Linked DNA regions of Fervidicoccus fontis Kam940. The main gene of each other region encodes a partner of the protein of the gene in region 3 in a complex. Links are inferred from orthologs where the notes say so. Each region holds a gene or a part of one and is shown on either strand. Other genes may lie near its edges.

Region 1 (2,927 bases), 790 kb from region 3 along the record:
CATGGATAAGTTTATCAGCTTTGTAGAGATCCCGAAGGAAGAGGCCTCGATAAAACCATTGAGAATTGAGAACAAGACAACGGTAAATCATGGACATATACAGCTGAATTTGTTCGATGGAAGCAATATATTGATAAAAGTTTCAGATCCAAAGAACCCAACAGAAGTTCCATACAGAACTCTTTCAACTGTTATAGTGAAAATTCCAGAAAGGGAAATAATCGATTATATTCCTTTGGAAGAAGGAGTATATGCAATTATATTCGGTGGAAAGAACACGGGGATTATGGGAAAAGTGAAGGAGATAAGAAAAGGTATGAAAAGATATAGGAGCTTGGTAGTTATTGAAACAGATGACGGCTCTATCGCTCAAACAAGTTTAGACTATGTCCTAGCTATTGGAAGAGAAAAACCCATTATAAAATTGATGTAGGGTGATAAGTTTGAGTACAGTCACAGAGGAAGTCAATAAATTCATAGAAGCTTGGAACGAGAATCCTATGCTAAAGCCGAGAATAACAAAAGTAACGGTAAACGTTTCTTTAGGTCAGGGAGGAGAGAGGCTTGCTAAAATTGCTGAAGTTCTTAAGGAAATAACCAACCAGGAGCCAAAACTTAGAAAAGCAAAGAGAACAATAAGAGATTTCGGCATAAGAAAAGGTGAAAATATCGCAGTAGCGGTGACACTTAGGGGAGAAAAAGCTACAAAATTTTTAAAAAAGGCTCTTGAAGCTGTAGGGAATAAAATTAATAAGGATAGCTTTGATGATAACGGGAATGTTTCATTTGGAATAAAAGAACATATTAGCATTCCAGGAGTTAAGTATGATCCAGAGATAGGAGTTTTTGGAATGGACGTCTGCATAACAATAGAGAGACCTGGATATAGGATAAAAAGAAGGAGGGTTAAAAAAGCGAAAAGGATTCCAAGAAGGCATAGAGTAAAAAAGGAAGAAGCAATAGCTCTTCTTTCAAATGAATTTAATGTAAGAATTGTATGAGGTGTTTATACTTGACAAAATATGTTCAACCGAGGGAAAGAAAATATGGAAAAGCAGTAATTAAATGCCAAAGATGTGGATCTAGGAAGGGGGTTATTAGGAGATATAACCTCTATCTCTGCAGGCAGTGCTTTAGAGAATTGGCCTATGAAATGGGGTTTAAGAAGTATAGTTGAGGTGATCCTCATTGGTAATGTTAGATACGCTGTCAAATGCTTTGAATGAATTGACCAATGCAGACAGAAGAGCTAAAAAAGAGGTAATCATATCACCTGCTTCAAGGCTTATAATTCAAACTATGAGGCTTCTGCAGAGTGAAGGATACATAGGAGAGATCGAATATATAGATGATGGCAGGCAGGGAAAGCTGAAGATACAGCTTCTAGGAAGAATCAATAAAGCTGCTGCAATAAAGCCGAGGTATAGTTTGAAGGTAAGTGAACTAAGCGCTTTGCCGGAATGGCTGAAGAAGAAATTACCCTCTAGAGAGATCGGAATCCTAATAATTTCAACATCGAAAGGGATCATGTCACACCATCAGACAATAAAAGAGAACATTGGAGGTATATTGTTAGGATATGTTTACTAAGAAGAGGTGGAGTCCTTGGTTAAGAGCGTACATGTAGTTGAGGAAGTTGAGATTCCTGAGGGAGTAAAAATTAGTATTGAGGGAATGAAAGTCGTGGTCGAGGGTCCAAAGGGGAAAATCGAGAAAGATTTTTCACATACAAGGAATGTAGCCATATCATTAAGTGATGGAAAGGTGGTTGTTGAAAGTTATTTTGCTAGAAGGGAGCAAAAAGCTTTGGTTGGAACAATAGCAGCCCATATAAGAAACATGATAACAGGGGTGCAGAAAGGATATAGATATAAACTTAAGATCATATCTTCACACTTCCCTATCTCGCTTGAACAGAAAGGAGATGTGATCCTAGTAAAAAATTTCTTAGGGGAAAAATCTCCCAGGAAAGCAAGAATCATGCCTGGGGTTAAAGTGAAGATTGAAAAGGAAGACGTAATTGTTGAAGGATTAGATATTGAAGCTGTTGGTCAGACTGCAGCTAATTTAGAACAGGCTACAAAAGTTAAAGAATACGATAGAAGAGTGTTCATGGATGGTATATATATCTACGAGAAAGGTGAGGCTAAATGAGCAAGGAGATGAAAAAGTTGCTATTGAAATTGAAAAAAAGTAAGCCAGAATTCAAAAGGCATCTGTTCCACATGTTTATAAAATTTAGAAACCAAGACAGCTGGAGAAAGCCAAAAGGAATTGATAACAAAATGAGGCTAAAATATAAAGGTTATGCGAAACCAGTGGAAATAGGATATAAGAATCCTGAAATAGTAAGAGGAGTACATCCTTCTGGCTTGAGGCCAGTTGTCATTGAGAGCAGATCTCAGCTCGAAAATTTAGATCCAAAAATTCATATAGTTTATTTATCTTCAAAGCTTGGATTAAAGAAAAAAATTGAGCTTATGAAATTGGCTAGAGAAAAGGGATTAAGGATTGCGAATGAGGTGAAAGTTATTGAGTGATTATACACTGCAAAAAAGGCTTGCTTCGAAGATTTTGGGCATTGGCGAAAGCAGGGTGAGGATATATATTAAAAGCGATGACGATAGAGAGGATCTGGAAAATGCAATAACTGCTGAAGATATCAAAAAGCTTATAAAAAGAGGGGTAATCACTGAAGAGCCTGAAAAAAGCAATAGCAGAGGAAGGTGGAGAGAGCTAAAGGAGAAGAGAAGCAAAGGGCAGAGGAGGGGACCTGGAAAAAGAAAAGGTGTGGCATCTGCAAGGATCGATCCTAAGAGAAGGTGGATAAGTAGCATTAGGAAGATGAGAAGATATCTGAAATACCTTAGAGACAAAAAAATTATAACAACGCAACAGTACAGGAGATACTACAAGCTGGCGAAAGG
Region 2 (2,918 bases), 710 kb from region 3 along the record:
GGAATCTATATGTCTTGAGGCCTTCTCTATTTCACTCATTTTGAGTTTTTTCCTGTCTTTTTTAAGGAGTATGTTGTATACTGTTTGAATAGCTGGCTGTGCAGTCCCAAAAGCCAACGGGTAAATGCTCGTATCAATAAAATCAGCACCTGCTTCAATTGAGGCTAAATACGTCGCAACTGAAAGCCCACAAGAATCATGAGTGTGAATATTTACTTTAACTTTTAGCTCCTTCTTAATTCTGCTAATAAGGCTCCTCGCGGTTGAAGGATCTAAAAGTCCTGCCATATCCTTGATTGTTATTAAATCAGCCCCCGCTTCTAAATAGCTCTCTGCAAGTTTAACATAGTAGTCAACTGTATGAATTGGGCTGATAGTGTAGCTCAATGCTCCCTGAACTATCGCACCCGTCCGCTTTGCAATTTTTATAACTTCCGCAATGTTGTCTATATCATTTAAAGCATCGAAAATCCTGAAGATATCTATGCCGTTTTCATATGCCTTTTCTATAAATGCCTTTGAGACATCTATGGGATACTTTCTATAACCTACTAAATTCCTTCCTCTCAAAAGCATTTGTAGCTTAGTCTTCTTTACCACTTCCCTGATTTTTTTAAGCCGGCTCCAAGGATCTTCCTTTAAATATCTTACATCAACGTCAAATGTAGCTCCTCCCCAAACCTCCAAGCTGTAGAATCCAGCTCTATCTATTATTTCAGCAATATCTCTAGCGTCGTCTTGAGAAAGTCTTGTCGCAATTAATGATTGGTGAGCATCTCTTAAAGTAGTATCAATAATTTTAACCAAGCGGTACACCATTTTTATTTTTTGTTGAAACTCAATAAATCAATTGTTGAAAATTATTTAATGAATCATCGAATATAAAAAACTTTCGACTGAAAACCATTTTAACGAGATTACATAATTGTATAATTAAATAACACCATTAAAAACTACTAGATAAATCAATGAGGTTGAATGTTTATAAATCATTTTTAGTTTTAAAGCTTCGATACTATTAGAGGTAATTTTATAAAAGCTTTAAAACTAATTAGTTTCAGTAGTTTAAGTTCATTAAAATGGTGATTGTATTGGCAGAAAACGAGGAGATTAAGGCTGTAGAAATAAAACTGTTCGATAAGTGGAGTTATGAAGGAATAGAGATCAGAGACCCGAGCCTGAAAAAGTACATATCTCTTAGACCGGTGTTCCTTCCTCATACCGGGGGAAGGCATGAACATGTCAGATTTGGAAAGTCGAGAATACCTATAGTCGAGAGGCTCATAAACAACCTAATGAAGCACGGAAGAAACATGGGGAAAAAACACCTCGCTTACAATATTGTAAAAAATGCATTTGAAATAATTTACCTTCAAACAAAACAGAACCCACTTCAGGTTCTAGTTAGAGCGATAGAAAATGCGGCTCCTAGAGAGGAGACAACGAGAATTATGTACGGAGGGATCATCTACCATGTCGCCGTCGATGTCGCTCCTCAGAGAAGAGTCGACTTAGCTCTTAGAAATATAACTGATGGTGCCAGAAACTGTGCATTCAACGGACCTAAGCCAATTGAGGAGTGCTTAGCTGATGAGATCATTGCAGTAGCCAACAATGATCCAAAGAGCTATTCAATAGCGAAGAAAGAAGAAGTAGAAAGAATAGCTTTGAGCTCTAGGTAAAAAAGCTTTTTTGAAAAATTTATTATTTTCAAAAAACTTATAACACCATATATCAAATATCATAGTAGTTTTAAATATCCTTTAATGTAAAAATTAAAAACACAGTGAGAGTGATCCCAATGAGCGAAAAACCTCACCTTAACTTAGTAGTAATCGGACATGTTGACCATGGAAAGAGCACTACTGTAGGGCACATACTTTACAGATTAGGTTATGTAGATCCTAAAAAGCTGGCCGAGCTAGAAGAAGAGGCAAAGAAGAAAGGTAAAGAGTCTTTTAAATATGCATGGTTGCTCGATAACCTAAAAGAAGAAAGAGAAAGAGGAGTAACAATAGATCTTTCATTTATGAAATTCGAAACCAAAAAGTACTACTTCACTATAATTGATGCTCCAGGGCACAGAGATTTCGTCAAGAATATGATCACCGGTGCAAGTCAGGCTGATGCTGCAATACTTGTCGTTTCTGCGAGAAAAGGAGAATTTGAGGCTGGAATGAGCCCAGAAGGACAGACAAGAGAGCACTTAATACTTGCGAAAACAATGGGAATTGAACAGATAATAGTTGCAGTAAACAAGATGGATGCAACAGAGCCACCGTATAGCCAGGAAAGGTACAAACAAGTAATTGACACTCTTCAGAAATTTATGAAGGGCCTGGGATTTGATATATCGAAGATTCCGTTTATACCTATATCCGGTTGGAACGGAGACAACTTAATAGAGAGAAGCCCTGCCATGCCTTGGTACAACGGCCCCACTCTGGTAGAAGCCTTAGACAATATTCAGATTCCACCAAAGCCAATTGATAAGCCATTAAGAATTCCAATACAAGCGGTATATGCTATAAGCGGTATAGGGACAGTTCCTGTAGGAAGAGTTGAGTCGGGAGTTCTGAAGAAAGGAGACAGGATAGTATTTATGCCTCCAGCAATAGTTGGAGAAGTCAGAAGCATCGAGATGCACCACACGCAGATAGAAAAGGCAGAGCCAGGAGACAACATAGGATTCAACGTGAGAGGCGTCACAAAGACCGATATTAAGAGAGGAGACGTAGCAGGACATTTAACCAATCCGCCAACAATTGCAAAGGAATTCACTGCGAGACTTTTCATAATTTGGCATCCATCAGCCGTAACAGTTGGCTATACACCAGTTATTCATGCACATACTGCAAGCATTGCAGCTAAGATAACCGAGCTGGTATCAAAACTAGATCCAAGGACTGGTAAAGAGG
Region 3 (2,864 bases):
ATAGCCTTAACTATGTTAATAGCCTGCTTTTCCACTGATTCGTTCAGATTCACGCTCACTCTAGCCTCTTCCATCGCTTTTTCTATCCTCTGCGGGGGTATTGGAAGCTTTGTAGTGGGGTCAATTGCATTCCTTGAAATATAGGTGATGATCATTTTTCTCTTCGATTCAAGCATTTTCCTCCTCTGCTCAGTTGTGAGCTGGAGCTCCCCTCCTTTCAATATCTTTTCAGCTACAGCCAAAAAGTCCTCCGTACCGAAAACAGACTTAATGTCTTCTGGAGAGGCTTTCAATCCCTTTTTCGCGTCTTTATAAATAAACTCGCTTTTTACGACTTCTTCTATATTTGGCTTCCCACTTTCTTTATATTCAAATACTAATTCAGGATCGACAAGTATCTCAAAGTGCTTTCCCTTCGATTCATACTTAGCAATAATATATTCTTTGCTCGACATTTTAATCACTACAGATATGTTTTATAAATATAAAGTTCATGTTTAAATTTGTTGATTTCGATTAATATTTTATAGGTAATTATTGATTTATCAAAGATAAAGAAATTTTTCTTTGTCGGACTTTCGATCTTGCACGCTTCTCTTTTCCAAGCATTATCAGTTCAATAATTTCACGAACTTCAAAACTCATTTTTCTTTAAGGGGAAACTTTTTCAGGCTGTATTAAGATTTATAAACTTTTTTAAGCTAAGTTCCAAAAGATAATACTTTAAAAATATTAACTTCAGATTCCCTTTCAATTACGATCTGAAGTTTAATGAGTAAAATAAGATCAAAACCATGAGGTGAATTGCTTGTCTTTAAATGAAAAGCAACCAAGCCAAATAATCGACCTTGGTGACCAGCTGTCTTTGGAAATCGTAAATGATGTGAAAAACCCCTTAATAGGAAGAAGGGAGATCTCAGGATACGTCTACCATCAGGGAAAGGGAACTCCCTCCTTAGGAGTACTTAGGACGAAAGTTGCAGAAAAGATGAAGGTTGATCTAGGAAGCATATATGTCATATCGCTTGTAACCGAATATGGCATCGGTAGGTCAAAGGTCCTTTTCCACATCTATCCAAATAAAAAAGCTGCTGAAAGGTTCGTCCCAAAGTACATTATTGAGAGAAACAAGACTCTTCAAGAGGAAATGCAAGAAGCAGAAGAGAAGGAAAAGAAGCAGAAGGAAAAAGAGCAGAAGAGTGAGGAAAAGAAGGAGGGTCAGTAAAAATGTCTCAAGTGCACAATTACTATGAATATGATTACAAGACAAAAACTATAAAGCTTAAGAACAAAAGATGCCCGAGATGCGGGAGCATAATGGGACATTATAAGGAACCTACTGAGAGATGGTATTGCGGCTCATGCGGATACACGGAGTTCTTGGAGAAGAAAAGCTGATTAGAGTATTAGGCATTGAGTCAACTGCACATACAATTGGAGTTGGCATAGCGCAGAATAGAGAACCACACATCTTGGCGAATGAGAAGGATAAATACGAGCCTGAAAAGGGGGGAATACATCCGAGAGATGCCTCAAGGCATCATGCGGAAAAAATTGGCAGTATAATTTCAAGGGCACTGAAAAAAGCGAATCTTAAAATAGATGATATTGATGCAGTTGCAGTAGCTTTAGGGCCGGGGATGGGCCCCTGCTTAAGGGTAGGAGCTACAGCTGCAAGAGCGATCTCCAGCTATTTTGGCAAACCTCTAATCCCCGTGAATCATGCAATAGCACACATAGAAATAGGGAACCTTCTCTCAGGCTTTTCTGATCCATTAGTTGTTTACATTTCCGGCGGAAATACTAGCATTATTGCATATAAGCAGAAGAGGTACAGAGTTTTTGGAGAGACGCAGGATATAGCTTTAGGCAATTTAATAGATACTTTTGCCAGAGAGGCAGGACTTGCTCCTCCATATGTTGTGAATGGAAGGCATGTGGTTGAGCTATGTGCTGAAAGAAGCAAGGAAAAGAAGCTACTAGACCTTCCATATATTGTAAAGGGGCAAGATGTATCTTATGGAGGGCTTTTGACTTCCTCTTTGAAAATGATCGGAAAGGAGGACCTCGGAGATGTATGCTACTCTCTCGTAGAAATAAGCTACTCTATGATTACTGAAGTTGCAGAGAGAGGTTTAGCCCACACGAGGAAGAAGGAGGTAATTTTAACTGGAGGAGTTTCTGCTAGCAAAGTTCTCACAGAAAAGCTTGAGAAGATGAGTGCTCTTCATGGCGCGAAATTCTTTAGCGTTCCTCCGGCATTTGCGGGAGACAATGGGGCGATGATCGCCTGGACCGGCTTGCTAGAATATGTTCATGGAATTATCATCGATCCTTCAATGGCTTATATATCACAGAGGTGGAGAGTAGAAGAGGTTGAAGTTGTATGGAAGGAGTGAGGTTAGAAAAAAAGCCTCTTTCTTGGGGGGCTGAATCCAATTTATATCTCATAGAGTATTTGAACGATATCGCAGTGCTTAAAGAGAGAATAATTAAGCCTTACATGGACCCAAGGCTGGCCAAGTCTCTAATATCGAAGAGGACGTCCAGTGAAGCAAGAATTTTAATGGACTGCATAAAAGCAGGAATTCGAGTTCCATACCCATTGAAAGTTGATGCGGAAAACGGTCTGCTTATAATTAGCTATATTTCTGGTGAAGTCTTCAGAGATTATTTAAATGAGAAAGGCTTTGACGAATTAGCAAAAAACATCGTCTTTGAAGTCGCGAACAGCATTTCAAAAATGCATAATCTGGACATTATTCATGGCGATCTGACAACTTCAAACATTATTATAAAGGATGGCAATGCGTTCATTATTGACTTTGGCTTAAGCTTCAGGAGTAAAAGGGAAGAAGATAAAG

What was found. The genes of interacting proteins can lie anywhere in the genome.
Region 1: FFONT_RS06655 (region 3) and FFONT_RS02485 share a complex: the UniProt entries of both Methanocaldococcus jannaschii proteins name them as parts of the 30S ribosomal subunit. The link is inferred for Fervidicoccus fontis Kam940 from one-to-one orthologs.
Region 2: FFONT_RS06655 (region 3) and FFONT_RS02910 share a complex: the UniProt entries of both Methanocaldococcus jannaschii proteins name them as parts of the 30S ribosomal subunit. The link is inferred for Fervidicoccus fontis Kam940 from one-to-one orthologs.

What each region holds. Positions count from the first base shown.
Region 1 is NC_017461.1:474,551-477,477, reverse strand. Bases 40-2,889 are described here. They hold FFONT_RS02485 (30S ribosomal protein S8), read left to right. Parts: upstream 40-1,188; coding sequence 1,189-1,590; downstream 1,591-2,889. Other genes in these bases: FFONT_RS02470 (50S ribosomal protein L19e), read left to right, coding at 2,533-2,889; FFONT_RS02475 (50S ribosomal protein L32e), read left to right, coding at 2,151-2,540; FFONT_RS02480 (50S ribosomal protein L6), read left to right, coding at 1,606-2,154; FFONT_RS02490 (30S ribosomal protein S14), read left to right, coding at 1,013-1,177; FFONT_RS02495 (50S ribosomal protein L5), read left to right, coding at 444-1,001. Also shown: more of FFONT_RS02500, read left to right, coding at 1-39; more of FFONT_RS02470, read left to right, coding at 2,890-2,927. UniProt on the Methanocaldococcus jannaschii protein: One of the primary rRNA binding proteins, it binds directly to 16S rRNA central domain where it helps coordinate assembly of the platform of the 30S subunit.
Region 2 is NC_017461.1:553,790-556,707, reverse strand. The notes cover bases 40-2,880. They hold FFONT_RS02910 (30S ribosomal protein S7), read left to right. Parts: upstream 40-1,079; coding sequence 1,080-1,682; downstream 1,683-2,880. Other genes in these bases: tuf (translation elongation factor EF-1 subunit alpha), read left to right, coding at 1,802-2,880; FFONT_RS02915 (pyruvate carboxylase subunit B), read right to left, coding at 40-816. In the rest of the region: more of FFONT_RS02915, read right to left, coding at 1-39; more of tuf, read left to right, coding at 2,881-2,918. UniProt on the Methanocaldococcus jannaschii protein: One of the primary rRNA binding proteins, it binds directly to 16S rRNA where it nucleates assembly of the head domain of the 30S subunit. Is located at the subunit interface close to the decoding center.
Region 3 is NC_017461.1:1,268,649-1,271,512, reverse strand. What follows is about bases 26-2,812. They hold FFONT_RS06655 (30S ribosomal protein S27ae), read left to right. Parts: upstream 26-1,227; coding sequence 1,228-1,398; downstream 1,399-2,812. Other genes in these bases: FFONT_RS06645 (Kae1-associated kinase Bud32), read left to right, coding at 2,387-2,812; kae1 (KEOPS complex N(6)-L-threonylcarbamoyladenine synthase Kae1), read left to right, coding at 1,398-2,399; FFONT_RS06660 (30S ribosomal protein S24e), read left to right, coding at 809-1,225; FFONT_RS06665 (ribosome assembly factor SBDS), read right to left, coding at 26-455. In the rest of the region: more of FFONT_RS06665, read right to left, coding at 1-25; more of FFONT_RS06645, read left to right, coding at 2,813-2,864.